One region of the Streptomyces sp. NPDC007088 genome, then DNA from elsewhere that is predicted to be linked to it. Evidence: riboswitches for the same ligand, from Rfam matches in the RefSeq annotation. Region 1 holds a riboswitch; each other region holds the start of a gene.
What was found. A riboswitch is a leader RNA that binds a small molecule or an ion and turns the genes downstream of it on or off. The one in region 1 is predicted to bind S-adenosylmethionine.

Region 1 (9,779 bases):
CGTTGCCCGCGTAGAGGCCGACGTGGTGCATGTCGCCGTAGAAGATCACCAGATCGCCGACCTGGAGCTGGCTCTGCGAGTAGATCCGCTGACCGGCGTTGGCCTGGGCCTGCGAGGTGCGCGGGATGGTCGCCCCGGCCTGCGCGTAGGCCCAGGAGGTGAGGCCCGAGCAGTCGTAGGTGCTGGGGCCGGTGGCCCCGAAGACGTACGGCGAGCCGATCTTGGACTGCGCGGCCGCGAAGGCGGCGCCCGCGAGACCGGAGCCCTTGCCGATGTTGGCCGAGGAACCGGTGGACGTCGAGCCGCCGGCGGTGGAGCCACCGGCCGTGGAGCCGCCCGCGGCCTTCAGGGCGGCGCGTTCGCTCGCGCGGTTGGCCCGCTCCTGCTCCTCGGCCATCTTGGCCCGCTCGGCGGCCGTGAGGCTGTTGAGGAGCTTGCGCGCCTCGGCGAGCTTCGCCTTGACCTCGGACTTCTTCTTGCCGAGCTGCTCGCGGGTGTCGGCGAGGTCGGCGAGCTTGCCGGCGGCCTCCTTGCGCTGCTGCGCGAGTTCCCGCTGCTTCGCCTGGACCTTCTTCAGCGTGTCGGTCTGCCGGCCGCTGATCTGGTCGAGGGCGCCGGCCTGCTGGAGGAAGTCGTCCGGGTCCGAGGAGAGGAACAGCTGGAGCGAGGGGTCGATGCCACCGGAGCGGTACTGGGCGGCGGCGACGGCGCCGAGCGCGTCGCGCTGCTCGTTCAGCTGGTCCTGGCCGCGGGCCACCTTGTCCTGGAGGTTGTCGACCTCCCGCTCCAGCTTCTCCTGCTTCTCCTTGGCCCCGTTGAACTTCTCGGTCGCCTGCTCGGCTTCCTCGTACAGCTTGTCGACCTTGGCCTTGACCTCGGTCTTGGTGGGCTTGGGATCAGCGTGCGCGGCCTGCGAGGTGAGGGCCACGGCCGCGGCCGCGGTGGCGGTGAGCACGGTCACACGGGCGCGGCTCGGCTGCTTGGGTCGACGGTGGGACGCCACGAAGGCGAGCTCCTTCTTCCTCCAGCCGCCTACCGAGACACCGGTCGGCGGTGCCCCCCGCCGTCACCCCGGATGGGTGATCAACCGAGCGAAGGTTCGGGCTGACATTAGTGACCTTCCTGTGATCAGTTCAAATCCTCACCGGCAAAAACCTCGTGCTCACGGGTTTCTTTACCCCGCAAGGCACCACCAGTGACGGTGAACTGACCGTGCGTCGCATGATGAAGGCACCAATGGGCACACACCGCACTCCGGTTACAGATGGTACGGACAGAACTCCCGCGACAATACGGGCACATGTGTTCCTCGTCTGCGCGTACGGGCTCTGCCGGGCGTGGCGAGCCGGCGCGCCGGACCGGGACCGGCCCGCGCCCGGACGCGGGTGACGCGGCCCGGGGACCGGCGCGGGGGTGTTCCGGGCGCGGTCGCGGGGGTGTTCCGGACGCGGTCCCGGCGGTGTTCCGGGCGCGGTCGCGAGGGTGGGGCGGCCGGGCCGAATCACCCCAGGTGGCGATGGGCCCTGACGGGCCGTGCGCCTCAGGCCCGTGAGAGCCGCTTCAGGAGCATGGCGGAGGCCACCGGGCGGGCGCCCGCCTTGGCGACGCCGTCGGCCACCTCGCGGTCCGTGGAGACGACCACGACGGGGCGGCCGGGCGGCTCGGCGCGCACGAGCTGACGGATCAGCTCGTCGGCGGTGACCCCGGCCTTGCTGAACAGCACCCGGACGCCGCGCGGCGGGGCGAGCAGCACGGGTGCCGCGAGTTCCGCCCCGTCGAAGACGCAGGTGACCTCCGCGCCGCTCTGGGCCGCGAGTTGCGACAGCCCGCCGAGCAGCCGCAGCCGCTGCTTCTCCAAGGGCATCGTCGGATAGCCGGTCTTGGTCACGTTGTAGCCGTCGACGACCAGATGGGCCTGCGGCAGGTCGAGCAACTGGTCCAGGATCGCCGGATCGTGCTCGGACAGCGCGCGGGCCGCGATGTCCTTGGGCGTCATCCGGCCCGGCTCGTCCGCGTCGACGGTCTCGGCGGGACGCACGGAGAGGGGCGGCAGCGCGAGTTCCCGGCGCAGCCCGGAGGCGGCGTCGAGCACGGTGTCCAGCAGCAGCCGCAGCCGCATGTCCTCGACGCTGCGGCCCTCCCTGGCCGCCCGCCGGCTCGCCTCCAGGGCCGCCTCGACCTCGGCGAGCCGGGCCCGCACCCGGCGGGTCTCGCTCTCGGCGGCGCTCACCTGGGCCTGCCCCGCCGTACGCGCCGACTCGGCCTCGGCGGTGGCCTTGCGCAGCGCCGCCTCCCCGCGTTTGACGTCGCTCAGCGCGGAGCGCAGTTTGCGGTGCAGGGCGTCGGACTCCCGGCGGGCCGTGTCGAGTTCGGCGCGCAGCCGTTCGCTGTCGTACCTGCCGCGCTCCTTGGCCTCGGCCAGTTCGGCGCGCAGGCGTTCCAGTTCCTCACGGGTCGCGTCGTCGATCCGTTCGGCGTCGGCCCGCTGGGCCTCCTCGCCGGCCGCCGCGACCAGCTTGACCCAGCCGGGCGGGCGCAGCACGTAGGCCGCCGCCGCGATGTCGAGCGGGTCGGCGGCGGGCGGCGGGGCGCCGCACTCCAGGGCCTCGCACACCTCGGGCTGGGCGGCGCGCAGCCCGAGGGCGATGCGCTGGCGGAAGGCGGGGTCGCTCTCCACGGCCGCGGCCATGGCGTTGCCCGCGAACTTGGCCCTGCGGGACGGGGTGAAACGGGCGTACTGGCGCAGGGAGGCGGGCAGTTCGGACACCGTGAGCCCGCCGAAGGCGGCCGACACGATGGCCACGACCCGCCGCCTGACCCCTTCGGGCAGCGGCCCTTCGAGCGGCTCGGACCCGCCGTCGGCGCTCCGGGCGCTCTCGGCGGGCCGCTCACCGGCACCGGCCGACGCGCTCCCGCCCGGCCCGTCGGGCGGTCCGGCCTCGGACCGCCCCGTGGAGTCGGCGCGACGCTCCGCCTCGTCGGCGTCCGGGGCGTGGTCGTCCCGTCCCTCCGACGGCGCGGCGGCCTCGGGCCGCCGGTCACCGGCGGCCCCGGGGGGCGCCCCGGCGGTTTCGGCGTCGCCCGTGGCGTTCGCTTCCTCCACCCTTCGTCACCCCATCTCGCCGTGCGGGCCGGCCCTCAGGAGGCCGGGCCCGGCCTGTCCACCAGTTCCACCTGATCCACCGCGTTGCACCAGCGGCAGCGGACCGACTCGATGGTCTCATCGACCACTTCGCGCTCCTCCACCTGCGGTTCCCCGGCAAGGTCGAGATGTACGTACTCGACGACCTTCGACGAACGGGTCACGTCGAACCGCGTGAGGTTGCCGCACAGCGTGCAGCGCCAGCGCGTCGTGTCCGTCGGAAGGGGAACCGTCATCGTGCCCATCGCCTTCTTCGCAGTGGTACCAGTCCTCATTGCCCGTAACCCTACGGCCTGCCGTACCGGACGCGAGCCGGGATACCCGGCGGTGAGACACCAGACCCCGTTCCGCCCGCGAAGTCATGATATGTCCATGATCTCTCTCCGAGGTGGCCGGAAGCGGCGGCTCGCGGCCCGCCCGACAGGCCCCCCGGTCGAGGGGGCCGGGCGCCCCGCCCGCGTGGTGGGCCGCTCGCCGGGCTTCCTCTTCGCGTGGGCCCGGTGGGGGCGCATTAAGGTGGCAGCATCAGCAGGGCCACCGAAGGGGACAGCCAGCCGTGATCACCGCGATCGTGCTCATCAAGACCAGCGTCGACCGGATTCCGGAGATCGCCGAGTCGATCGCCGGGATGGACAGCGTGAGCGAGGTCTTCTCCGTCACCGGTTCCTACGACCTGATCGCGATGGTGCGGGTGGCCCGGCACGAGGACCTCGCCGAGATCATCCCCGGGCGCATCAGCCGGGTGCCCGGCGTCGTCGAGACGGACACCCACGTCGCCTTCCGCACCTACTCGCAGCACGACCTGGAAGCGGCCTTCGCGATCGGTCTCGACTCCTGAACCGCCGCGCCCGTAGGCGGCGGCCCGCGTGGGCGCTCCCGCCCCGCCCGTACACCTGAGCCCCCGGCAGGCGCCGGGGGCTCAGGTGTGCGCGGCCGGTGGCCCCGCCGCTTCGTCTCAGACGGCCGGGACGCAGCGCCCGCCCTCGGTGCGGTAGGTCCACCGCGCCCCGTCGGTCACCAGCTCGCGGACGGCGCCGAGGAACCGCTCGACGTGCTCGTCGGGGGTGCCCGCGCCGAAACTGACCCTGATGGCGTTGAGCGACTGCTCCCCGGCCGCGCCCTCGGGGGCCCCGCACTCGCCGGGCGCCTCGGCCGTCGAGCCGAGCAGGGTGCGCACCAGCGGGTGGGCGCAGAACAGGCCGTCGCGTACGCCGATGCCGTACTCGGCGGAGAGCGCGGCGGCGAAGTGCGAGCTGTTCCAGCCGGAGACGACGAAGGACAGCACACCGACCCGTTCGGCGGCCTCGCCGAACAGGGACAGCACGGTGACCCCGGGGATGTCCGCGAGCCCGGCGCGCACCCGCTCCACGAGCTGCCGCTCCCGGGCGACGAGGCTGTCGAAACCGGCCTCGGTGAGCGCCTTGCAGGCCGAGGCGATCGCGTACGCGCCGATGACGTTGGGCGAACCGGCCTCGTGACGGGCCGCTCCGCCGTGCCACACGACGTCCACGCCACCGTCCTCCCGGCGGCTCACCGAACGGCTGGCGCCGCCGCCGGCGAGGTACGGCTCCGCCTCCTCCAGCCAGTCGGAGCGGCCGGCCAGCACACCGGAGCCGAAGGGCGCGTACAGCTTGTGCCCGGAGAAGGCGACCCAGTCGACGTCCAGCTCCTGCACGGAGACGGGGTGGTGGGGGGCGAGCTGCGCGGCGTCCAGCACGATCCGCGCGCCGTGCGCGTGGGCGACCTCGGCCAGTTCCCGCACCGGCCAGATCTCCCCCGTCACATTGGAGGCGCCGGTGACGCACACCAGGGCGGGGCCGTGGGGTTCGCGCGCGGCGAGGGCGCGTTCCAGGGTGGTGACGGCCTCGGCCGGGGTGCGGGGGGCGTCGAGGTGGGTGACCTCCGCGCCGCGCCAGGGCAGCAGCGAGGCGTGGTGCTCGGTCTCGAAGACGAACACCCGGCACCCGGCGGGCAGACACGCGGCGAGCAGGTTGAGCGAGTCGGTGGTGGAGCGGGTGAAGAGCAGTTCGTCGCTCTCCCGGCAGTCGAGGAACTCGGCGACCTCCACGCGGGCCTTCTCGAACAGGTCGGTGGAGAGCTGCGAGAGGTACCCGGCGCCCCGGTGCACGCTGCCGTAGTACGGGGCGTAGGCGGCGACGTCGTCCCACACCCGCTGGAGGGCGGGGGCGCTCGCGGCGTAGTCGAGGGCGGCGTACTCGACCTCGCCACCGGTCACCAGCGGGACGCGGACATCCCGCCCGAGCACGGACAGAGGCTGACAAACGGTCTGGTCGGCGGCAGCGGTGGAGACAGTCACGGCGAAACTCCCGAAGCGAAGGGGCCCGCGGGCGCGGGAGACCCGCGGGGCGGAGATGAGGAGGAGGCGGGGAAGGGGCGCTCGGCCCTACCGCATTCGCTTGCTCACGAGACTGCTCCCTCGACGACCAGGACCCCTGGTGTCGAGCCCGGCGGGGGGATTCACGGAGAACGCCCCTGAAACGGGCGCGGAGGGGTCCGCGCTTGCCGCAGACCTCGCTGCCTGCGGCCTGGTCTTCACCCGGGGCACCCCGCCACGGACGGAGGGTTGCCGGACAGCGGGCCGGGGCCGTAGTCGCTGTCACTCATGACCTGCCCGGCATCTTGCCATATCGCCTGCGGCGGGCACAGGGGGGTCCGCCATGCGGACGAAAGGATTGTCCTCAAGCGCCGGACGGGCTCGAATAGGAGCCCGTCCGGCGCCCGAGGACCCCACCGGAGGCGCCCACGCCGGCCACCCACCGGACCGCTCCCCCGCCAGACGGCCCCGCCCCCAGCCCGTCCGGCGCAGGACACCGCCGAAGGCGGATCGGGCCTCGTCCCCGCCCGCCCCGCGGGCTCAGGTGTTGGTCGCCCGGACCCACCGCTCCAGCGCCCCCGCCGCCGCGCCGGAGTCCAGGGACTCGGCCGCGCGGGCCATCTGCGTGGCGATCTGTTCGGTGAGCGGGGCCCGCGAGGGGTGGAGGGCGACCAGGGCCGCCGCCGAGTTCAGCAGGACCGCGTCCCGTACGGGCCCGCCCTCGCCCGCGAACAGGCGCCGGGCGACATCCGCGTTGTACGAGGCGTCGCCGCCCCGCAGCGCCTCCACCGGGGCGAGCGCGAGGCCCACCTCGCGCGGGTCGAAGGTCTCCTCGCGCACCTGCCCGTCCCCCACCACCCAGACCCGGGAGGTGGCGGTGATGGTCAGCTCGTCGAGGCCGTCGTCGCCCCGGAACACGAGCGCCGAGGAGCCGCGCGCGGCGAGCACCCCCGCCATGATGGGCGCCATCCGGGCGTCCGCGACCCCGGTGGCCTGGGCCGCGACCCGGGCCGGGTTGGTGAGCGGGCCCAGGAAGTTGAACGTCGTGCGGATGCCCAGCTCGCGGCGGGCGGGCGCGACGTGGCGCAGGGCGGGGTGGAACCTGACCGCGAAGCAGAAGGTGATCCCGGCCTCCTCGGCCACCTCGGCCACCCGCTGCGGGCCCAGCTCCAGGTTGACCCCGAGCTTCTCCAGGACGTCGGAGGCCCCGGAGGCGGAGGAGGCGGCGCGGTTGCCGTGCTTGACGACCTTCGCGCCGGTGCCGGCCACCACGACGGCCGACATGGTCGAGATGTTCACGGTCTTCGCGCCGTCCCCGCCGGTGCCGACGATGTCGACGCTGGGGCCGGGCACCTCGATGGTGCGGGCGTGCGCGTACATCGCCTCGACGATGCCGCTGATCTCCTCGACCGTCTCGCCCTTGGCGCGCAGGGCCACGGCGAAGCCCGCGATCTGCGCGTCGGTGGCCTCGCCGCGCATGATGCGGTCCATCGCCCACGCCGTGTGCGCGGCGGACTGGTCCTGGCCCGCGAGCAGCCCGTCCAGGACCTGGGGCCAGGAGGTGACCGCCGCGGTGTCGCCTCCGACGGGGTGCACAGCGCTCATGGTCGCTCCTGGTGGGTCGTCACGGGTACGGCGTCTGCTCGCCGCACCCAGGGTATCGGCGCGCGCGGACGGCAAAGAGCCCCGTCCAGCGAATGGACGGGGCTCCTGCCGTGGCGTGCTGCGTGACAGCCGGCGATCAGTGGTGGCCGTGGCCGCTGGTGATCTCCCGGTACTCCTCCTCGGTCGGCTTCGGGATCTGCGTCCCTTCGCCGTAGTAGCCCTTGGAGAGCTTGACGCGGGTCTTCTCGAGCGAGGAGACCTTGCGCTCCACCCCGTTCTCGTCGACCGTCGGGCCGAGCTCGGCCGGCTGGGGCTGCTCGTGCGCGGTGAGCGTGAAGCGCTGCTCGGCGCTGAGCGGCTCGTGGACCTCGATGAACTCGCCGTGCGGAAGGCGCTTGATGACCCCGGACTCGCGGCCGTGCAGCACCTTCTCCCGGTCGGCGCGCTGGAGGCCGAGGCAGATCCGGCGGGTGATGACGAAGGCGAGGACCGGGCCGAGGAAGAAGCCGATCCGCACGAACCAGCTGATCGCGTTGAGCGACAGGTGGAAGTGCGTGGCCCACAGGTCGTTACCGCCGCCGATCAGGGTGATGAAGTACATCGTCACCCAGGCGACACCGAGGCCGGTACGGGTCGGGGCGTTGCGCGGGCGGTCCAGGATGTGGTGCTCGCGCTTGTCGCCGGTGACCCAGGACTCGATGAACGGGTAGACGGCCATCGCGCCGAGCACGAGCCCGAAGACGACCAGCGGGATGAACACCCCGAGGACCAGCGTGTGGCCCCACAGGTTGATCTCCCAGCCCGGCATGACGCGGATCAGGCCCTCGGCGAAGCCCATGTACCAGTCGGGCTGGGCGCCGGTGGACACCTGATCCGGCCGGTAGGGGCCGATCGCCCAGATCGGGTTGATCGAGGCGATGCCCGCGATGGCCGCGATGACACCGAAGACCAGGAAGAAGAAGCCTCCGGCCTTGGCCATGTACACCGGCAGCAGCGGCATGCCGACGACGTTCTTGTTCGTGCGGCCGGGGCCCGCGAACTGCGTGTGCTTGTGGTAGAAGACCAGGATCAGGTGGCCGACCACGAGGCCGAGCATGATGCCCGGCAGCAGCAGGATGTGGATCGAGTAGAACCGGGCGACGAAGTCGCCGCCGGGGAACTCCCCGCCGAACAGGAACATCGAGATGTACGTGCCGACGATCGGCACGGACAGGATCGCGCCCTGCGTGAAGCGGACACCGGTGCCGGAGAGCAGGTCGTCCGGGAGCGAGTAGCCGGTGAACCCGGTGAACATGCCCAGGGCGAACAGCAGGAAGCCGAACAGCCAGTTGACCTCGCGCGGCTTGCGGAAGGCGCCCGTGAAGAAGACGCGCATCATGTGCACGAACATCGCGGCGAGGAAGATCAGTGCGGCCCAGTGGTGGATCTGCCGGATGAGCAGACCGCCGCGGACCTGGAAGCTGATGTCGAGCGTGGAGGAGAACGCCTCCGACATCATCTGGCCCTGCATCGGGATGTACGGGCCGTGGTACTCCACCTCGTTCATGCTCGGGTGGAAGAACAGCGTCAGGTACACACCCGTGAGGATGATGATGATGAAGCTGTAGAGGCAGATCTCGCCCAGCATGAAGCTCGGGTGGTCCGGGAAGATCTTGCGCATGTTGGCCTTGGCCAGGCCGTAGATGCCCAGCCGGCCGTCCGCCCAGTCGGCGACCCGTTCACCCACGGGGGCCTGACGGCGGTCCGGCGCGTCGACGCCGGGTGCGTGCGTGGTCTCGGTGCTCATCCGCGCTCCCAGAAGGCAGGACCGACGGGCTGGTCGAAGTCGCCGAGCGCTTCGAGGTAGCCGTCCTCGTTCACAGCGATCCTCAGCTGCGGCAGCGGGTGGCCGGCCGGACCGAAGATCACTCGGGCGCCGTCGGAGAGGTCGAAGGTGGACTGGTGGCACGGGCAGAGGACGTGGTGCGTCTGCTGCTCGTACAGGGAGATCGGGCAGCCCACGTGGGTGCAGATCTTGGAGAAGGCGACGATACCGTCGTGCGACCAGTCCAGCTCGCGCTTGTCCTTGATGTTGTCCGGAGCGATCCGGATGATCATCAGGGCGGCCTTGGCGATCTGGTTCTGGAAGTCCTCGTCGTGCTCCTCCAGGCCCTCGGGCTTGGCGAAGGTCAGCGAACCGGTCGCGACGTCCTCGGGGCGCATCGGCTCGTCGGTGTTCATGTTGACGAGCAGCTTGCCCTTGGCCCACAGGGTGGACCGCAGCTTCTTCTCGGGCAGCGGGCCGAGGTCGCGCAGCAGGACGATGCCGGAGAGCGGCACGAGGGACAGCGCGCCGAACATCGAGTTGCGGATCAGCTTGCGGCGGCCGAGGACCGATTCCTTGGCGCCCTGCTTGAAGTCGGCGAGAACCTTCGCCTTGACCTCGGGGTCCGCCTCGATCCCGTGCCGCTCGTCGACCAGCTCGACGTCCGACATCAGCGTGCGCGCCCAGTGGACGGCGCCGGCGCCGATGCAGAACAGCGCGAGGCCCAGGGTCAGGCCCAGGGAGAAGTTCAGCGCGCTGACGTGACCGAACGGGAAGATGTAGACGATCTTGCTCGGCTTGAAGATCACGTACGAGGCGATGAACCCGGCCGTGGCGAGCATGGACAGGGTGAACAGGAAGGCGACCACGCGCTCGCTGCGCTTGGCGGCCTG
Region 2 (9,779 bases), on a different contig from region 1:
TCCGGCTCCACCGGCCGGCCCAAGGGTGTCGTGGTCACCCATGGGGGCGTCGGCGCTCTGGTCAGGACGCAGGGAGAGCGGCTGGGCGCGGGGCCGGGCAGCCGGGTGCTGCACCTGGCGTCCGTGAGCTTCGACGCCGCGTTCTGGGAGCTGTGCATGGGCGTGCTGTCGGGGGCCTGCCTGGAGATCGACGCGCGCGAGGCGCTGCTGCCGGGGCCCACTCTCGCGGCCCTGGTGCGCGAGCGCGGCGTCACCCACCTCACCCTGCCGCCTCCCGCCCTCGCGGTCATGCCGCCCGGCTCGCTTCCTTCGGGGACCACGCTGGTGCTCGCGGGTGAGGCGTGCCCTCCCGCGCTGGCACGGGAGTGGGCGCGGGACCGGTTCCTCGTCAACGCCTACGGGCCCACCGAGACCACCGTGTGCGCCACCATGAGCGGCTTCCAGCACGCGCGGGGCCCGCTCGCCCCCGACCGCAGCGTGTCCATCGGTGTCCCCGTCGACGGTACGCGGGTCCACGTCCTGGACGAGCGGCTGGCGCCCGTACCGCCCGGTGTCGTCGGCGAGCTGTACGTGTCCGGTGCGGGTCTGGCCCGCGGATACCTCGGCCGGGCGGCCCTGACGGCGTCCCGTTTCGTGGCCGATCCCTTCGACACCGCGGGGGGCCGCATGTACCGCACCGGCGATCTGGTGCGCTGGACGGGCGAGGGCGAACTGCTCTACGTCTCCCGCGTCGACGATCAGGTCAAGCTCCGCGGCTTCCGCATCGAACTCGGGGAGGTGGAGGCCGCCCTGACCTCGATGCCCGGGGTCCGGGCGGCCTGCGCCATGGTCCGCGAGGACCGGCCCGGCGACCGGCGTCTGGTCGCGTACACCGTGTCCGAGCAGGACACGGCGGGCCCGGAGGAGGCGGAGATCCGGGCCCACCTCGCGGCGGCTCTGCCCGAGCACATGGTCCCTTCCGCCCACGTCCGGCTCGCCGCCCTGCCCGTCACCCCCAACGGGAAGACCGACCGGCGGGCCCTGCCCGCGCCCGGCCCGGCCGCCCCGGCCCTCGGCGGGGCACCGCGCACCGATCGGCAGCGCGCCCTGTGCGCGGCGTTCGCCCAGACGCTCGGCGTGCCCGAGGTCGGCGTCGGGGACGACTTCTTCGCGCTGGGCGGCCACTCGCTGCTCGCCGTGACCCTGGCCCAGCGGATCGGTGAACGCTGCGGCCGGCGGCCCTCCTTGCGGGCGCTGTTCGCGGCTCCCACCGTCGAGGGCGTCGACCGTCTCCTGACGGAGATGGAGGCGGGGACGGGGAAGGAGCCCGAGGAGCCCGCGCTGACGAGCGGCCTCGCCGCCGAGGTACGGCTCGCGGCGGACATCACGGGCGTGGGCCGGGCGGGCCGGGACGGTGTCCCCGCCCCGCGCCCCTCGCGCCCTTCGCCCCGCCCCTTCCTGACCGGCGCGTCCGGCTTCCTCGGCGCCTTCCTCCTGCGCGACCTGATCGAGACCACCGGCGAACCGGTCGACTGCCTCGTGCGGGCCGAGGACGAGCGACGGGCGGCCGGCCGGCTACGGGCCAACCTGGAGCGCTACGGCCTGTGGCGCGAACGGTACGCGGACCTGATCCGTCCCGTGCCCGGCGACCTCGCCGCGCCGGGCCTCGGCCTGCCGCCGCGGGAGCGGGCCGCTCTGGTGCGCCGTCTCGGTCTCGTGCTGCACAACGGGGCGCGCGTCAACTTCGCCGCCGGGTACGGGGATCTGCGGGCCCCCAACGTGGCCGGCACCGAGGAGCTGCTGCGTCTGCTCGCCGATTCGGCCTCCCCCGGCCTGCACTACGTCTCGACCACGGGCGTCTACGCCCCCGACGCCCCTCACGCCGTCATCACGGAGTCGACGCCGACCGGCCCGGCGGCCGGACTGCCGGACGGGTACGCGCGCAGCAAGTGGGTCGCCGAGGGGCTCCTCGGCCTGGCCCGCGAGCGCGGACTGCCGGTGACCGTCTACCGGCCGGGCCGTATCAGCGGCGACACCACCACGGGAGCCTGCCAGGACCGGGACCTGCTGTGGCAGCTCATCAAGGGCTGCCTCCAGGCGGGGATGGTGCCGGACCTGCCGCACGGGTCGACCGACTGGGTGCCCGTGGACTACGTCAGCGCGGCGGTCGTGGCGCTCGCCACCACCGGCGGGCAGGCCGCGGAGCCGTACCATCTCACCCACCCCGAGGCACCCGGCCTGCACACGGTCTTCGAGGTGGCCGCCCGCCTCGGCCACGAGCTGCGCACCGTTCCCGCCCCGCAGTGGCAGGCCCGTGTCGCGGCGCAGCGCGACAACGCGGCGCAGCTGTTCCTCGGGGACGAGGCCGGCGACCGGCACGGGGCGAACGACCGGCGCCGCTTCGACTCCAGCCGGACCATCACGGCGGCGGCGGCGCGGGGCGTGCACCTGCCGGCCCTGACCGAGGAGATCCTGACCCGCTACCTGATCTGGTTTCGCGCGACGGGGTTCCTTCCGGCGCCCGAGGGGGTGCCCGCCCCGTCCTGACGAAGGCCGTGCGTCCAGGCGCGCCCGACGGGGTAGTACCGGCCCCGTCGGGCGCGCGGGGCCGGGCCGGGGCACGGGCCGCCGGATACTGGCTTGCGCCGCCGGGGCGTGCCTTTGAGGATCGTGGCGGACCTCGACGGCACACCGCCGAGGGTCCCTGCCCCTCCGTCCGAGGAAGCCGCTCGATGAAGGGGGCCGGCTCTTCTGGCGCACAACCCCGGCGGTGGGCCGCAAGGGCCTCGTGGTGCGCGCCCGTCCTCGGGTACGGGCCGCGGCGCCCGGCCTCCGGACGCCCGCGCGCGCCTTTCCGAAGTCCGGAGCACGAGACCGGTCTTGACGGCCGTTGCGGGCCCCGTGACACTGGGAAGGACGGTCACGATCGTCAGCGCCCGCGTACGGAGACCCCGCACGCGGTTCATCGGCCCCGGCCCGCTGACAGGCAACCCTTCCGCCGCGATGGGGTGCCCCGGGTGACGACCGGGTCCCGCCGACGGCGGCGGGGCAAGCGTGGTTTGCCTCCGGCGAGCCCGGGAGGGGACTGGTGGGGATGTCCGAAACGGTGCGGGAAGCGACGCGGCTGCCGCGTCGGCGGCCGGCCTCTTCGCGCGCTCCCCGGCGTCGCACCCTGACCCGGCGGCTGCACATCGATCTGCTGCGGGTGTGCAGCGCCGCCGTCCGCCTCCGCTGACGGGACGGGCCGCCCACACTCCTGTGCGGGGCTCCGGCCCGTGTCACACCGCCAGGGTACGACGGGTCCGGACCTTCCTCCGGGCCCCGCCGGGCGGCCCTCTCCCAGACCGTCGTGCGCCGCTTCCGCCCTTCCTGCCGTACGCCCCTCCTTCCGCGCCCGTTTCGCCGGCTATGGACACCCCGCAGAGCCAGATGAGTTGGAGAGCCATGACCGCTACCGCCCCGCACACCCACGACCAGGCGCAGCGCCGTCCCCTCGCGACGCTCGTCCGTCCGTCCCTGCCCGCCCCCGTCTTCCGCGGCCGGATCGGCAGTTCGGCCGCCCGCGGCTTCTATCCGGCGCCGCACCGCTACGAGGTGTACCTGCGCGGCCACTGTCCCGACGCGCTGCGGGTGTTCGTCACGCTGGGCCTGCTGGGCCTGCGCGAGGAGGTGCCCGTGACGGTGCTGGGCACGCCCGGCGTCGCGCCCGCGGCGGAGGCGGGGCTGCGGCACGCCTACGAGGCGGCACGGCACCGCTACGAGGGACCGCTCTCCGTTCCGGCCCTGTGCGACCGGTGGAGCGGCCGGGTGGTCAGCAACCACGCCCCGGACATCCTGCGCGACCTCACCGACAGGTTCCCCTCCCCGGCCTGCGGCGACGGTACGTGCGGGTCCGGACTGCGGCCGGCCTGCCGCACGGCCGACATCGACCGGCTGGAGTCCTTGCTCCACCCCCTGCCCGAGGAGAGCGGACACGCCTGCTTCCGGGCGGCCCTGGACGAACTCGACCGGCGGCTGGCGGACAGCCCCTACGTGTGGGGCGAGGCGCCGACCGCCTCCGACGTCGACGCCTGGGCGGCGCTGCTGTGGCCGGCCGCCGGGTACGGGAGTGAACTGCGGGCCACGCTGGAGGAGCATCCCGGCCGTCGGCGTCTGCTGTCCTACGTCGAGCGGCTCAGCTCGCGCCCGGAGTTCCGGGCGGCGCTGGAGGCCGGGCTCGGTCCGCGCTGAGTCGGCTGTGGCGGCCTCGGTGTGCGGCCGAGGTCACCACGTCGGCGAAGCGGTGGGCCACCGTGCGCCAGGTCCTGGTGGCGGCCGGCTCCTCGCGCAGGGCGAGGGCGCGCAGCGTCTCGGGGTCCGGGGCGCCGTACCGGGACAGCCGGCCGGGGTTCCAGTGGCGGATGCGCTCGGCCGTCGCCTCCGGGTGGAACTGCACGCCCCACGCCGAGGGGCCGACCCGGAACCCCTGGTAGGGGCAGTGCTCGCTGCGCGCCAGCCAGTGGGCGCCACAGCGGGATCGCTCCGTCCAGGGCCCGGCGTACGAGGGCCCGGGTCGCGGGCAGCCACGGGGCACGCGCGTCCTCGTCGGGAAGGTAGGCGCCGCCCAGGACGACGAGCGCCTGGTGTTCGAGCCGTCCGGGGACCGGGGCCCCTTCGTAGGCGGGCACCACGTGTGCCCGTACGCCCCGTTCGGCCAGCCAGCCCGCCCAGGGGCCGAGCCCGCCGCCGGGTCCGTGCTGAAGCACCAGGGCCGTGGCCGTCGTCCTCGTGGTGCTCATGGCCGGCTTTCCCACCTCGTCGACGCGCTTGGGTTGCGTCGGCCACCCTAACCGGGGCCGTGTGCCCGTCCCGCTGTTCAGTCGGCCGTCGAGGCGGTGGGCCGCGGCGGCGCCGGTGCCGTTATCCGCGGCTGCTCGTGGCCCCAGATCATGCGATCGGGCACCCGGCCGCGGTCGCCGCGCGCCAGCAGGGCGTAGAGAGCGCCGGGGATCACGAGCCCCACGATCCAGGAGATGTCCGCTCCACCGAGCCGCCCGACCATCGGGCCGGTGTAGAACTCCGTTGCTATGAATGGGAGTTGGATGAGGATACCGAGGACATAGGTGAGGATGGCCCGCCACCGCCAGGTGCCGTAGCGGCCGGCCGGGTCGGACAGCGCGGGGAGGTCGTAGCGCTCCTTGGCGACGAGGTAGTAGTCGACGAGATTGATGGCGCTCCACGGCGTGAAGAAGATCAGCAGGAAGAGCAGGAACGTGGAGAACGAGTCCAGGAAGTCACCCCGGCCCAGCAGGGCGACGACCGTTCCCGCCAGCATGATGCCGAGCACGTAGCCCGCCCGCCCCCGCGGGCTGAGGCCGCGCTGCGCGCGGAAGCCGCTCACCCCGGTCAGCAGGGACATGAAGCCCCCGTAGGTGTTGAGCACGTTGATGGTGAGTTTGCCGAGCGCGATCACGAAGTAGAGCACCGAGGCGATCAGTCCGCCGCCGCCCAGGCCCACGACGTAGCCGACCTCGTCGCCCACGATGGCTCCGGCGGAGGCGGCCGCGGCGAGCGCGCCGAAGGCCATGGACCACTGCGAGCCGAGGACGGTGCCGGCGAGCGTCGCCCAGAACGTGGTGCGCGGCGAGGTGTCGCGCGGCAGGTAGCGCGAGTAGTCGGCGACGTAGGGCCCGAAGGCGAGTTGCCAGGAGGCGGCGAGGGAGACGGCGAGCAGGAAGGCGGGCAGGTGGAAGGAGTGGTCGGCGAGCAGGTCGCCCAGGGAGACGCGGCGCAGCAGGCGGATGCCGAGATAGACGAAGGCCAGCGCGCACACCGCCCCCGCGACCCGGCCCAGGCGGTGGATGACCCGGTAGCCGATGACGGCCATGACGGCGGTGGCCACGGCGAAGACCAGGATGCCGGTGGTGTCGCCGAGGTGGGTGAGGTGACCGACCGCCTGTCCGGCCAGGACCGTGCCGCTCGCGAAGAAGCCCACGTACATGACGACGACGCACACGAGGGGGACGACGGCCCCGTAGACGCCGAACTGGGCCCGGCTGGAGATCATCTGCGGCAGTCCGAGACGGGGGCCCTGCGCGGAGTGCAGGGCCATGACGGCGCCGCCGAGCAGGTTCCCGAGCAGCAGCGCGATGAGCGACCAGAAGGCGTCGGCGCCGAGGACGACGGCGAGCGCGCCGGTCACGACGGCGGTGATCTGGAGGTTGGCACCGAACCAGAGAGTGAACTGGCTGAACGGTGTGCCGTGCCGCTCGCTGTCGGGGACGACCTCGATGGAACGACGTTCGATCAGGCCGCCCTCGCTTGCGGAGGGCTGGGGAGCGGACATGGCGGACTCCTCGGGCGAGGGGGCGTCCGGGTGCCGCCTGCACACCCGGTTACATAATTTCATTCAGGCTAGGCTTGATTGAATTCTTGTCAATGCTCCCGGTGTCACCGCCCGGAAAACGTCGCGTGACGGAAACCGGCATGTCCACGCGAATACGCGCCAGGCGGGGTGTTCGGCGCGTCCCAAGGCGCGAGCGCCCCTCCTCGAACCCCGCCCGCGCGAAGCCGGGCGCGGTGCGCCTCACGGAAGGCGTCCACCCCGCCGGGGACGACGTCCGCTCCGCCCCTCGCCGCGGGAAGACAGGTACGGGGTGTCGCTTCCACGACCGCCGCGACGCGGGGCCGGAGGCTCGTCGTCCAGCCGCCCGCACGGCCGGCCGGTGCTCCCCCGGCCGACCGCCTCGTCCTCGCGCTGCCCCCGCAAAGGTGCCCCGTGGTGACCGCGGCGTCCGGGGCCCCGCCCGGCCTCCCGGCGGTCCGAAGACCGGTGTCCCGGTACAGCCGGAGACCGCCGACGCGGCTTGGCCCGGCCACTTCCCGGTGTTTCACCGGAGGTGGCCGGGCCAAGGGGATGACGCGGGCTTCGGAGCGGCGCCGAGCGGGGTGGGGGCGCTCTAGCCCAGCAGCGCCTTGTCCACCTCGCCGAGGAAGTCGTCCAGGTCGCCCGGGTTGCGGGAGGTCACGAGGGTGTATCCGCCCGCGGTGTCGGTGACCACGGAGCGGTCCACCCAGTCCTTCGCCCCGGCGTTGCGGATGTCGGTGCGCAGTGAGGGGTAGGAGGTGAGGGTCTTGCCCTCCACGAGACCCGTTTCGACGAGGGCCCACGGGCCGTGGCAGATCGCCGCGATCGGCCGCCCCGTCGAGGCGAAGGCCCGGACCACGCCGAGGGCGTCCTCGTCCAGGCGCAGCGTGTCCGCGTTCAGGGTGCCGCCCGGGATCAGGAGCAGCTCGTACCCGGCCGGGTCGAGGTCCGTGATCGTGGTGTCCGGCCGCACGGTGGTGCCGGGGTCCTTGTCGCTCACCAGGGTACGGATCGGCTCGTCCCGCACGGCCGCGACGGTGACCCGCGCGCCGGCCTTCTTGAGGTGTTCGACCGGGACGACGAGTTCGTCCTGCTCCACGCCGTAGTTGGTGACGAGGGCGAGGACGCTGTGCCCGCTGAGATCTGCGCCGGCCATGGTGTTTCTCCTTCGTGCTTCGGTGCTGTACGGGAACGCCGCCGCGTGCGGCGCCGGTGGGGCGCTGCCGTACGGGTCAGCGGCCCACGGCCTTGCGCAGCTCCTGCTTGTTCATCGAGGAGCGGCCCTTCACGTTCTTCTTCCTGGCCTCTTCGTAGAGCTGGTCGCGGGTGGGGCCCTGCGCGCCGCTGTGCGAGCGTTCGCCGCCGCGCTCGTAGGCGGACTTGGGGTCCTTGGTCGACACCTTGCTCGCGGTCCTCGACTCACCGGAGCGGGCCCGTTCCTTGTTGACGGTGCGGGCGGCGATCTCCTTCGCCCGCCCCTGCGAGGCTCCGCGCTTCTCCTCGCTCTCCTTGATGTCCTCGTACTGCCGCTCCCGCTTGGGGCTCGAACCTGCCGGCATGATCCACCTCTTCCTGCGGCTTCCAACGGTTTCTCCTGGCGGGGCGCCCGCCACGCGGACCGGGTACCCCCGCGGTACGGGATCGCACACCTCGACGCGGCTGCCCATCACCCCACTCCACTGGACGGCACAACGGCCCGGAGCGCTAGCGGGGAGCGCCGGCGGAGGCACCCACCACGCCGCGGCCCGTTTACGCGGCGCGGCCCCGGGCACCCAATCCCAGCCCCCCTTCGAAGCGGCGTCCGCCAGGGAAAGGGCCGGGGGTGGCAGAAGTGCGCGGCCCCGCCGCACCCCACAAAATGCGAGAAGCAGCCATCGAGCCGGATCACGCCCCCAAGGGCGGGTACGCGCCGCGCGAAAGGCACAGGTCGATGTCCCCCACCGTTGATAACCCGACCCAGGTCCCCGACTCCACCGCGCTGCGGGAGGCGGCCGCGGACCGGTTCGCGCGCTGGGCCGCCTCCGGGGCGGCCGAGCTGCCCCTGCCCGGCGGTGGCCGAACCCGGGAGCGGTTCCGGGCCCTGGTCGGCCTGGGCAGAACGGACCTGTCCCTGGCACGGCTCGCCGAGGGGCACGCGGACGCCGCGGCGATCCTCCAGGAGCTGGGGGCCGCCCCGCCCGGCCCCGGGGAGCGCTGGGGCGTGTGGGCGGCGCAGCCCCCCGGTCCCGGGCTCAGCGCCCGGCGCGAGGGCACGACCTGGCTGCTGGACGGGCTCAAGCCGTACTGCTCCGGGGCGCACTCCTGCACGCACGGCCTGGTGACCGCCGACACCGGCGAGGGGCACCGGCTCTTCGTCGTGCGCACCGACCACCCCGGCTACCGGCCCGTGGAGGACACCTGGCAGGCCCTGGGCATGGCGGGCAGCGACACTCCGGACGTCCGTTTCACCGCCGTACCGGCCCGCGCGCTCGGCGGGGTCGACGCCTATCTGGAGCGGCCGGGGTTCGAGCACGGCGGCGTCGGGGTGGCCGCCTGCTGGATCGGCGGGGCGCTCGCGGTCGCGGACACCCTGCACGAGGCCGCCCGCAGGCGTACGGACCCCTTCCTCGCCGCCCACCTGGGGGCCTGCGACACGGCACTGCACGCGGCACTCACGGTGCTCGACGAGGCGGCCGAGTCGATCGACCACGACCCGCTCGACCTGCTCGGCGAGGCCCGCATCCGGGGCCTGCGCGTGCGGGCACTGGCCGAGCGGGTGTGCGCCGAGGTCCTCGACCGGGTGGGACGCGCGACGGGCGCCGGACCGCTGTGCCACGATCCGGGCCACGCCCGCAAGGTCGCCGACCTGACCGTCTACATCCGCCAGCACCACGGCGAACGCGACCTGGCCGCGCTGGGCAGGCTGCTCGCCGAGGAGGAGGAGGTGCGGCCGGCGCAGGAGGGTCCCCACCCAGGCCGCGCCGCGCCCGCGACCGAGGGGCGGGCCGTGCCGACCGGTTCCTTTGCCGGCGGACCGGCGAAGGACGGCGCGTGACCACCACGGACCCCCGCCGGACGGCGGCGGCACAGTCCATCGACGCGCCCGGCACCCCTGAGGCCCGGTGGGCCGCCTGGGCCGCTCTCGCGGCGCTGCCCGCCGTGTCCCTGCCGCCGGGCCCGGTGGTGGTCGTCTCCGCGCACCCCGACGACGAGGTGCTGGGCGTGGGCGGCACTCTCGCGGGCCTCGCCGCGTCGGGGGCCGAGGTGCACCTCGTGACGGCGACCGACGGGGAGGGCTCGCACCCCGGAAGCGTCCACCTCACGCCGCGGGCGCTCGCCGCACGCCGGTCCGAGGAACTGGACCGGGCGCTGGACGCCCTCGGCCTCGACCTCGGCCGGGTGCACCGTGCCGGCATCCCGGACACGGCCGTCGCCGCTCACGAGGACCGTCTCACCGACGTCCTCTCCGCGCTGC
Region 3 (9,779 bases), on a different contig from region 1:
GCCCGCGTGTCAGTCGCCCGGGGTGAGCGCGTGCAACTGGTCCAGGAACCACTGCGCGGGCGGCAGGGCGGTGGCCGCCTCCGCGAGCCGCTTGGAGCGCTCGGCCCGCTCCCCGTACTCCATCGTGAGCGCGGTGTGCAGGGCCTCCGAGGTCGCCAGGAGGTCGTACGGGTTGACGACCACCGCGTCCTCACCCAGCTCCTCGAACGCCCCGGCCTCCCGCGACAGGACGAGCGCGACGCCCTCGTCGGAGACGACCGGGACCTCCTTGGCGACGAGGTTCATGCCGTCCCTGATCGGGTTGACGAGCGCCACGTCCGCCATCCGGTAGGCGGCGAGGGAGCGTGCGAAGTCGTCGTCGACGCGCAGCAGGACCGGGGTCCAGTCCGACGTGCCGTACTCGTCGTTGACGAGATTCGCGACCCGCTCCACCTCGGCCGTGTACGCCCGGTAGCTCGCGAGGTCCTGACGGGAAGGGTAGGCGAACGCGATGTGCACGACCCGGCCGCGCCACTCGGGACGCTCGACGAGCAGCCGGTGGAAGGCGTGCAGCCCGCGCACGATGTTCTTGGACAGCTCGGTGCGGTCGACCCGCACGACGGTCCGGCGCGGGTGCCCCTCCTCGTCCGTGCCGACCTGTTCGCGCAGCTTCTCCAGCCACTCGTCCACGTCCTCGCGGTGCGCGCGCTCGCGCAGGAAGTCGGCGTCCGCCCCGAGGCCGTGCACGCCGATCCGGGTGTTGCCGACCCCGTCGACGAGCGCGTCGGCGCAGGCCACGAAGGCGTCGGCCCAGCGGCGGGTGAGGAAGCCGGCCCGGTCGGCGCCGAGCATGCCGTGCAGGACCTCGCGGGCCACGTCGTCGGGCAGCAGCCGGAAGTAGTCGACCGGGGCCCACGGCGTGTGCGAGAAGTGCGCGATACGCAGATCCGGCCGCAGCGCCCGCAGCATCCCGGGCACGAGCACCAGATGGTAGTCCTGCACCAGGACGGCAGCCCCGTCCTCCGCCCGCGCCGCGAGCGCCTCCGCGAAGGCCCGGTTGTACGTCTGGAAGGAGGCCCAGCGCGCCCGGAACTCCGGGCCGAAGGCGGGCTCGAAGGGCGTCTCGTACAGCATGTGGTGGACGAACCACAGCACCGAGTTGGCGATGTCGTTGTACGCCTCGGCGTGCGTCTGCGGATCGATCCCCAGCATGTGGACGCGCTGACCGCCGCTGTCCGCAGGATCGAGATCGCCGCCGGAACGCCGCACGGCCTCCCGGTCCCCGTCGCTCAGCGCCGCGCACACCCACACCGCGTCCGACTCCGGGCCGATCGCGGACAGCCCCGACACCAGCCCGCCCCCGCCCCGCCTGGCGCTCAGCGAGCCGTCCTCGCGCAGCGTGTAGGAGACGGGGCCCCGGTTGGACGCCACCAGGACGGAGGCGCGCGACTGATCAGCAGACGTAGACATAGATCCTTCCTAGCCGCACCGTTATGCGCTCAAACGTACGAGTTGTATACGAGGGGCCGGGAGAGGGGCCGGAGCGACGCGCGAGGACGCCGCGAGGACGGGTGACGGGAGGGGCGGAAGCGGAAGCGGGAACCGGAACGACGGCCGCCGGGGGGCGCCGGGGGAGTCCTGCTCGACGGCGCCTCCGGCTCTGGCGAGAGCAGCATCGGGAGGGCTCGGCCGGCGGGCGCCTTCCACGCCCTGCGCGGCGGTCGCGCGGACGTGACGGCCGACCTCCGGGCCGAGGCCGACCGCACCGCCGGGGTCCCCACCGCCTCAGTGTCGTGTCCTCGACCCGCTCGTGCCCGAGGACACGACACTGGGGCGGTGCGCCGCCCGCCGCCGGAACTGGAACGCCGCGAGCGCGCACGCGCCTGGGACGCCGCGAGCGCGCACGCGGCGACCGGGAGCCAGGCCCGGCCGCCGCCCAGTACGAGGCCGTACCCGCCCAGCGCGTGCGCGGTCCCGAGCCGCCCGGCGTCCTCAGGCCGCCCGGCGCCGGCTCTCGTACTCGGGGATCTCCGTCATCGGGGGCCGCTCCCGGGTGTCCACCTCGTGGGTGTGGTGGACGTAGCCGCCGTCCGGGTGGCGTTCGAACTGGGTCAGTTCGGGGCGTACGAGGTGGCCCCTGGCCAGCCGGAGCTGCGCGGTGCGGTAGATCGCCGCCGACATCCGGCCCAGCGCCTGCCCGTCCTGGTGACGGTGTTTGCGCACCCCGACGTCCACCTGGGCGAGCGCGTCCAGGCCCACGGTGTGCAGCGCGTCCACGAGCAGGCCCAGCTCCACGCCGTAACCCACCGGGAACGGCAGGCGCTCCAGCAGGGAGCGCCGCGCCGCGTACTCCCCGCCCAGCGGCTGCACGAAACCGGCCAGCCGCGGCCAGTGCATGTTCAGCAGCGGGCGGGCCATGATCTCGGTGACCCGGCCGCCCTGCCCCGAGGCGTCGCCCAGTGGACGCTCGTACATCGCCTTGACGAAGTGCACGTCCGGATCGGTCAGCAGCGGGCCCACGATGCCGGACACGAAGTCCGGGGAGAACTCCTTCAGGTCGGAGTCCACGAAGCACACGATGTCACCCTCGGTGACGAGCAGGGAGCGCCACAGGACCTCTCCCTTGCCGGGCACCGCGGGCAGGCCCGGCAGCACGACGTCGCGGTGCACGACCCGGGCCCCGGCCGCCGCGGCGACCTCTCCCGTACAGTCGGTCGAACCGGAGTCGAGGACCACCAGCTCGTCCACGAGCGGGACCTTCTCCATGAGCTCTCGCCGGATCACGGTCACGATGTCGCCGACCGTGGCTTCCTCGTCCAGTGCGGGCAGGACCACGCTCACCGAGGACCCGGTTGCCCGCTTCGCCGCGAGAATCTGCGGCAGCGTGCGGTCGGCTGCGGTCCAGGAACGGCGGTCGAGCCAGCGCTCCACCTCTTCGAGCACGTTGTGCGTCCCCTCGTGCGGGTACTGCTTGCGGAATACCGGATACCGGAACTGACTGACCTGGGAGGCCGGCCCGGCCGGCCGGCCGTGATCTCCATCTCGGCGTGCGGACGACTATCTCAACGATCCGGTGCTTCGGTTACAGTCTTGGACAGTGCCGGTGACCATCCCGTGTCGGGCTGTGCCACCCGCACCGCGTGTCATGACAGACACGTGACACCACGTGCCGGACACGTGACAAACGCGGTGGATCCTCAGGGTCCGCCTGCCATACCGCTCATCCAGAGGGGCAGAGGGATACGGCCCGTTGAAGCCCCGGCAACCCTCCGGCCGAGTCTCCTGGCGGTACGTCCGCCACCGAGGCCCACGGCTCGGGAAGGTGCCAATTCCGTCTCGTGGCGAGATGCGTCGCGAGGAAGATGAGGAGAAAGGGCCTCCCCACCATGGCTGTGCAGACCGCCGAAACCTCCGCTCCCGCGAAGACGGGCGTCGATCTCGGACCCGCCGCCGCTCTCTCGTGCCGCGAATGCGGCGAGCGCTTCCCGCTCGGACCCATCTTCGCCTGTCAGAGCTGCTTCGGCCCGTTGGAGGTCGCCTACGACCTCCCCGAGGGCGACGCCGAGGCCCTGCGCGAGCGGATCGAGGCCGGTCCCGACAACATCTGGCGCTACGCCCCGCTGCTGCCCGTCCCCGCCGACGTGGCCACCCACCCCAGCACCAACCCCGGCTTCACCCAGCTCGTCCGGGCCGACCGTCTCGCCCGCGAGCTGGGCGTCACCGGCGGCCTGTACGTCAAGGACGACTCCGGCAACCCGACGCACTCCTTCAAGGACCGCGTCGTCGCCATCGCCGTCGAGGCCGCCCGCGCCTTCGGCTTCACGACCCTCTCCTGTTCCTCGACCGGCAACCTGGCCGGCGCCGTCGGCGCCGCCGCCGCCCGCGCCGGCTTCCGCTCCTGCGTGTTCATCCCGCACGACCTGGAACAGGGCAAGGTCGTCATGGCCGCCGTCTACGGCGGCGAGCTGGTCGGCATCGAGGGCAACTACGACGACGTGAACCGTTTCTGCTCCGAGCTGATCGGTGACCCGCTCGGCGAGGGCTGGGGCTTCGTCAACGTCAACCTCCGCCCGTACTACGGCGAGGGCTCCAAGACCCTCGCGTACGAGATCGCCGAACAGCTCGGCTGGGAGCTGCCCGACCAGATCGTCATCCCGGTGGCCTCCGGCTCACAGCTCACCAAGATCGACAAGGGCTTCCAGGAACTGATCAGGCTCGGCCTGGTCGCCGACAAGCCGTACCGGATCTTCGGGGCCCAGGCGGAGGGCTGCTCGCCGGTCTCCACCGCGTACAAGGCCGGCCACGACGTCGTACGCCCGCAGAAGCCGAACACCATCGCCAAGTCCCTCGCGATCGGCAACCCGGCGGACGGCCCGTACGTCCTGGACATCGCCCGGCGCACCGGCGGCGCCGTTGAGGACGTGAACGACGAGCAGGTCGTGGACGCGATCAAGCTGCTCGCCCGCACCGAGGGGATCTTCGCGGAGACCGCGGGCGGCGTCACCGTCGGGGTGACGCGCAAGCTCATCGAGTCCGGGGCGCTCGACCCGAGCCTCACCACCGTCGTCCTCAACACCGGTGACGGCCTCAAGACGCTCGACGCGGTGGCCCCCACCACCGGTCCGACCGCGACCATCCGCCCGGACCTCGACGCGTTCCGCGCCGCGGGTCTCGCCCGCGACTGACCCGGCGCGCGACCACGGGGCCGCCCCCGGCGCTCCCGCGCGCCCTCGGCGCGCCCCCGTGTCCGCCCTCCGCCTGATGCCGTCCCCGTGCCCCTTCGGCCGAGCAGGCCGAGAAAGGCTGTACCCCATGAGCGTCAACGTCCGCATCCCCACCATCCTGCGCACCTACACCGGCGGTAAGTCCGAGGTCCCGGCCGAGGGCGCGACCCTCTCCGAGGTCATCGCCGACCTGGAGAAGAACCACACCGGCATCGCCGGCCGCGTCCTCGACGACCAGGGCAAGCTGCGCCGCTTCGTGAACGTCTACGTCAACGACGACGACGTCCGCTTCGAGCAGGGCCTGGAGACGGCGACCCCCGACGGCGCCGGGATCTCGATCATCCCGGCGGTCGCCGGCGGCTGCTGACCACTGCCGACCCCGCACGTCCGTCGCCCCCTCCGCGAAAAAGCGGAGGGGGCAATTCCATGTGATTGGCGGAGGTACAGTTGGGGATAATGATTCGCCGTTTCCCCGCACCTCGAAGAGCGTCCGGGGCGGCGGCCCGGGAAACGCGCCGCAGGGCTTCTGTGAGCCGGTGTTCCCGCTCCTGAATCTCTTGCCTTTTTGCGGCTTTGCGTTCCTTTTGCCGGGCCCGAATTGCCCGGAACTTCCGCCGATTCCGGCCTATAGGTCCATACCTGATGCCTGGATTTCTCGTCCGATTGACCTGTTGCAGACGGCAGTTGGGCAGATACATTCAGCGGCGGTCGACGCGTTCCGGCGCACACCCCCATACGTCTGGGGGGTGAGGTCTGACCCGGGTTCGCGAAGTGCGTTCCTGTGCAAGGGCCAGTAATAGGGGAGTTAGGCATGGCTCAGGGCACCGTCAAGTGGTTCAACGCGGAGAAGGGGTACGGCTTCATCGCGGTCGACGGTGGTGCGGATGTTTTCGTCCACTACAGCGCGATCCAGATGGACGGTTACCGCACCCTTGAAGAGGGCCAGCGAGTCGAGTTCGAGATCTCGCAGGGTCAGAAGGGGCCGCAGGCGGACATGGTCCGTCAGGCTGCCTGAACAGCGCTCGACCGATAAACGGACGACGTGGCCGAGGGCCCGCACCCCCAGGGGTGCGGGCCCTCGGGCTGTCGGGGGGACCGCCTCCCGGGGGCCGCCCCTTCGGGGCACCCGTTCCTGGGAGGCTTGCACTCTCCTGGGCCGAGTGCTAATCATAGGCGTTAGCACTCTGACGTTGAGAGTGACAGAAGGACCGGGTCGGTGAGGCCCGCAGGCCGTACGGGGCTAGGAACCGTGCGGTGCGCAGGCCGTCCGTCGCGGGCGCCACACGGTCCCTCAGCCCACCCCGTCCTGGGAGGACCACTTCACATGGCCAAGATCATCGCGTTCGACGAGGAGGCGCGGCGCGGCCTTGAGCGCGGTATGAACCAGCTCGCCGACGCCGTCAAGGTGACCCTCGGCCCCAAGGGCCGTAACGTCGTCCTGGAGAAGAAGTGGGGCGCCCCCACGATCACCAACGATGGTGTTTCCATCGCCAAGGAGATCGAGCTGGAGGACCCGTACGAGAAGATCGGCGCCGAGCTGGTCAAGGAGGTCGCGAAGAAGACGGACGACGTCGCCGGTGACGGCACGACGACCGCGACCGTCCTGGCCCAGGCGCTGGTCCGTGAGGGTCTGCGCAACGTGGCCGCCGGCGCCAACCCGATGGCGCTGAAGCGCGGCATCGAGAAGGCCGTCGAGGCGGTCTCCGCCGCGCTGCTGGAGCAGGCCAAGGACGTGGAGACCAAGGAGCAGATCGCCTCCACCGCCTCCATCTCCGCCGCCGACACCCAGATCGGCGAGCTGATCGCCGAGGCCATGGACAAGGTGGGCAAGGAAGGCGTCATCACCGTCGAGGAGTCCCAGACCTTCGGTCTGGAGCTGGAACTCACCGAGGGTATGCGCTTCGACAAGGGCTACATCTCGGCGTACTTCGCCACCGACATGGAGCGTATGGAGGCGTCGCTCGACGACCCGTACATCCTCATCGTCAACTCCAAGATCAGCAACGTGAAGGACCTCCTTCCGCTGCTGGAGAAGGTCATGCAGTCGGGCAAGCCGCTGCTGATCATCGCCGAGGACGTCGAGGGCGAGGCCCTGTCGACCCTGGTCGTCAACAAGATCCGAGGCACCTTCAAGTCCGTCGCCGTCAAGGCCCCGGGCTTCGGTGACCGCCGCAAGGCCATGCTCGGCGACATCGCCATCCTCACCGGTGGCCAGGTCATCTCCGAGGAGGTCGGCCTCAAGCTGGAGAACGCCGGTCTCGACCTGCTGGGCCGCGCCCGCAAGGTCGTCATCACCAAGGACGAGACGACCATCGTCGACGGTGCCGGTGACAGCGATCAGGTTCAGGGCCGCGTCAACCAGATCCGCGCCGAGATCGAGAACAGCGACTCGGACTACGACCGCGAGAAGCTCCAGGAGCGTCTGGCGAAGCTGGCCGGCGGCGTGGCCGTCATCAAGGCCGGTGCCGCCACCGAGGTCGAGCTCAAGGAGCGCAAGCACCGCATCGAGGACGCGGTGCGCAACGCCAAGGCGGCCGTCGAGGAGGGCATCGTCGCCGGTGGTGGCGTGGCGCTTCTCCAGGCTTCCTCGGTCTTCGAGAAGCTGGAGCTGGAGGGTGACGAGGCGACCGGCGCCGCCGCCGTCAAGCTCGCCCTGGAGGCCCCGCTCAAGCAGATCGCCGTCAACGCCGGCCTTGAGGGCGGCGTCGTGGTGGAGAAGGTCCGCAACCTCACCGTGGGCCACGGCCTGAACGCCGCCACCGGCGAGTACGTCGACATGGTCGCCGAGGGCATCCTCGACCCGGCCAAGGTGACGCGCTCCGCGCTCCAGAACGCCGCGTCGATCGCCGCGCTGTTCCTCACCACCGAGGCCGTCATCGCCGACAAGCCGGAGAAGGCCGCCCCGGCCGGTGCTCCGGGCGGCATGCCCGGCGGTGACATGGACTTCTGATCCCCCCGCCGGCCCCGGCCGGCCGGATCGGAATCCTGAGGCAGTACGCAGAGGGCGGTGTCCCCCACGGTTGTGGGGGACACCGCCCTCTGCGTTCGTGGACGCGGGTGTTTCGGGGGGCCTGGTCCCGGGGGTTCCGAGGGTCCTGGGGGTTTTGGGGGTCCTGGGGGTTTCGAGGGTTTCGGGAGTTTCGAGGGTTTCCGGGAGGCGATACGGGCCTGGGCGCCCTCAGGTTCCCGGGGCGCGTACGCCGAAGACGTTGAGGAGCTGGAGCTTCTCGTGGCTCTCCGTGCCGGGGGTCGCGGTGTAGACGAGGAGGGTCTGCGCCTGCTCGGGGTCCATGAGCTTCTGGCAGTGCAGTTCGAGGACCCCGAGGTCGGGGTGGACGATGCGCTTGGGCTCGTTGCGCGGCAGGCTCACCTCGTGGGCCGCCCAGAGCGCCGCGAACTCCGCGCTGCTGTCGCGGAGCAGCCCGGCGATCCGCTCGGCCCGCCCGCCCCTGCCCTGCCGCGAGTACGCGGCGCGCAGCTCCGAGGTGAAGAAACGGCTGTGCCGCTCGTGGTCCGCCTCGGGGTACAGCAGACGGGTCGCCGGATCAGTGAACCACCGGTACACGAGGCTGCGCTCCAGCCCGGAGAAACGGGTCTCGTCGCCCAGCAGCGCCGCCGCCGGACGGGTCTGCGTCAGAGTCTCCGCGAGGTCCGTGACGACCTGGGCCGGGGTGTCCTCCAGCCGGTCCAGGACGCGCATCAGCCCCGGCGTGATGTGGTCGCCGCGCAGCGTACGGCTCGGGGTGTTGTGCCCCGCGAGCCGGAACAGGTGGTCGCGCTCGTCCAGCGAGAGATGCAGGCCCCGCGCGATCGACGCGAGCATCGGCTCCGAGGGCTGCGGCCCGCGCTGCTGCTCGATCCGGCTGTAGTAGTCGGCGGACATCCCGCACAGCGAGGCCACCTCCTCGCGCCGCAGCCCCGACGTACGCCGGCGCGGGCCGCGGGGCAGGCCCACGTCCTCGGGTTGCAGGGCCTCACGGCGCGTGCGGAGGAAGTCCGCGAGTTGAGCTCGGTCCACGGCTCCAGTCTCCTCTCTTCTTCCGGGCGCGGGGCGGGGCCGTCCCGGTCGGGGGCGTGTTCCGGACCGGGGCGGGGGGTTCTGAGCCGTGTCCGTGGTGGGGGTGGTGGGGGGTGGGGGGGGCTGGGCCGCGTCCGTGGTGCGGTCCGGGCGGTGGTGGGTGGTCCGGGGCCGTGGTCGTGGTCCGGTCCGTGGTGCGTGGGGGTGTCATGCGGTGGTCAGCCCGTTCCTGCCCCGGGGACCGTCCCTCCCCCGTACCCGGGTCATGGGCCCCGCCCCGGCCCGAGGCGCGGACCACTGGTTCAGAGCAGCATGCCGCCCGAGGCCTCGATCCGCTGGCCGGTGATCCAGCCCGTGCCGTCGGCGAGGAGGGCGGCGACGGCCGACCCGATGTCCTCGGGGTCACCGACGTGGCCCATCGCGGTGACCGCGCCGAGGTGCGCGCGTACCTGCTCGTCGTCGCGCAGCGCTCCACCCCCGAAGTCGGTGGCCGTCGCGCCCGGCGCGATCGCGTTGACCGCGATGCCGCGCGGGCCGAGCTCCTTCGCGAGGTAGCGGGTCAGGACCTCGACCGCGCCTTTCATGGAGGCGTACGGCGCGGCGTTCTCGGCGGTGAACCGCGTCAGGCCGGTCGAGAAGTTGAGGATGCGGCCGCCGTCCTTGATCAGGGGCAGCAGCTTCTGCGTCAGGAAGTACGGGCCCTTGAAGTGGACCTGATACATCAGGTCCACCTGCTCCTCGGTGGTCTCCGCCACGGGGGCCATCGCGGCGGAGCCCGCGTTGTTGAGCAGGAAGTCGAAGTCCTCCCTGCCCCAGTGCTCGCGCAGCGCCGACCGTACGTCCTCGGCGAAGGCCGGGAAGGCGGACGGCTCCGTCGTGTCCAGGCGGAACGCGACCGCGGTGCGGCCCAGCTCGCGGGCGTGCGCGAGGACCTCCTCCGCCTCCTCGGCGTGCGAGCGGTAGGTCAGGATCAGGTCGGTTCCCGCGGCCGCGAGGTGCTGTGCCGAACGACGGCCCAGCCCCCGGTTGGCGCCGGTGATGAGCGCGATCCTGCCGGA

Region 2: another riboswitch for S-adenosylmethionine. It lies ahead of ACFYMP_RS09220 (glutathione S-transferase C-terminal domain-containing protein); the one in region 1 lies ahead of ACFYMP_RS01550 (aminotransferase class V-fold PLP-dependent enzyme).
Region 3: another riboswitch for S-adenosylmethionine. It lies ahead of thrC (threonine synthase); the one in region 1 lies ahead of ACFYMP_RS01550 (aminotransferase class V-fold PLP-dependent enzyme).

What each region holds. Positions count from the first base shown of each region.
Region 1 is NZ_JBIAFO010000001.1:347,093-356,871, forward strand. Features, by position in the region: gene ACFYMP_RS01530 (NlpC/P60 family protein) at 1-1,003, opposite strand, end outside; gene ACFYMP_RS01535 (NYN domain-containing protein) at 1,541-2,830, opposite strand; gene ACFYMP_RS01540 (hypothetical protein) at 3,139-3,378, opposite strand; gene ACFYMP_RS01545 (Lrp/AsnC ligand binding domain-containing protein) at 3,699-3,980, shown strand; gene ACFYMP_RS01550 (aminotransferase class V-fold PLP-dependent enzyme) at 4,098-5,459, opposite strand; SAM riboswitch class IV at 5,654-5,771, opposite strand; gene trpD (anthranilate phosphoribosyltransferase) at 6,018-7,082, opposite strand; gene ACFYMP_RS01560 (cytochrome bc complex cytochrome b subunit) at 7,219-8,868, opposite strand; gene ACFYMP_RS01565 (Rieske 2Fe-2S domain-containing protein) at 8,865-9,779, opposite strand, start outside.
Region 2 is NZ_JBIAFO010000004.1:299,604-309,382, reverse strand. Features, by position in the region: gene ACFYMP_RS09225 (amino acid adenylation domain-containing protein) at 1-2,526, shown strand, start outside; SAM riboswitch class IV at 2,898-3,040, shown strand; gene ACFYMP_RS09220 (glutathione S-transferase C-terminal domain-containing protein) at 3,424-4,209, shown strand; partial or broken gene ACFYMP_RS09215 (type 1 glutamine amidotransferase) at 4,154-4,757, opposite strand; gene ACFYMP_RS09210 (purine-cytosine permease family protein) at 4,835-6,304, opposite strand; gene ACFYMP_RS09205 (type 1 glutamine amidotransferase domain-containing protein) at 6,918-7,481, opposite strand; gene ACFYMP_RS09200 (plasmid stabilization protein) at 7,558-7,884, opposite strand; gene ACFYMP_RS09195 (acyl-CoA dehydrogenase) at 8,256-9,359, shown strand; gene ACFYMP_RS09190 (PIG-L deacetylase family protein) at 9,356-9,779, shown strand, end outside.
Region 3 is NZ_JBIAFO010000003.1:175,140-184,918, forward strand. Features, by position in the region: gene ACFYMP_RS06500 (trehalose-6-phosphate synthase) at 10-1,449, opposite strand; gene ACFYMP_RS06505 (glucosyl-3-phosphoglycerate synthase) at 1,972-2,922, opposite strand; SAM riboswitch class I at 3,197-3,348, shown strand; gene thrC (threonine synthase) at 3,366-4,664, shown strand; gene ACFYMP_RS06515 (MoaD/ThiS family protein) at 4,792-5,070, shown strand; gene ACFYMP_RS06520 (cold-shock protein) at 5,515-5,718, shown strand; gene groL (chaperonin GroEL) at 6,028-7,653, shown strand; gene ACFYMP_RS06530 (helix-turn-helix transcriptional regulator) at 7,882-8,721, opposite strand; gene ACFYMP_RS06535 (SDR family NAD(P)-dependent oxidoreductase) at 9,024-9,779, opposite strand, start outside.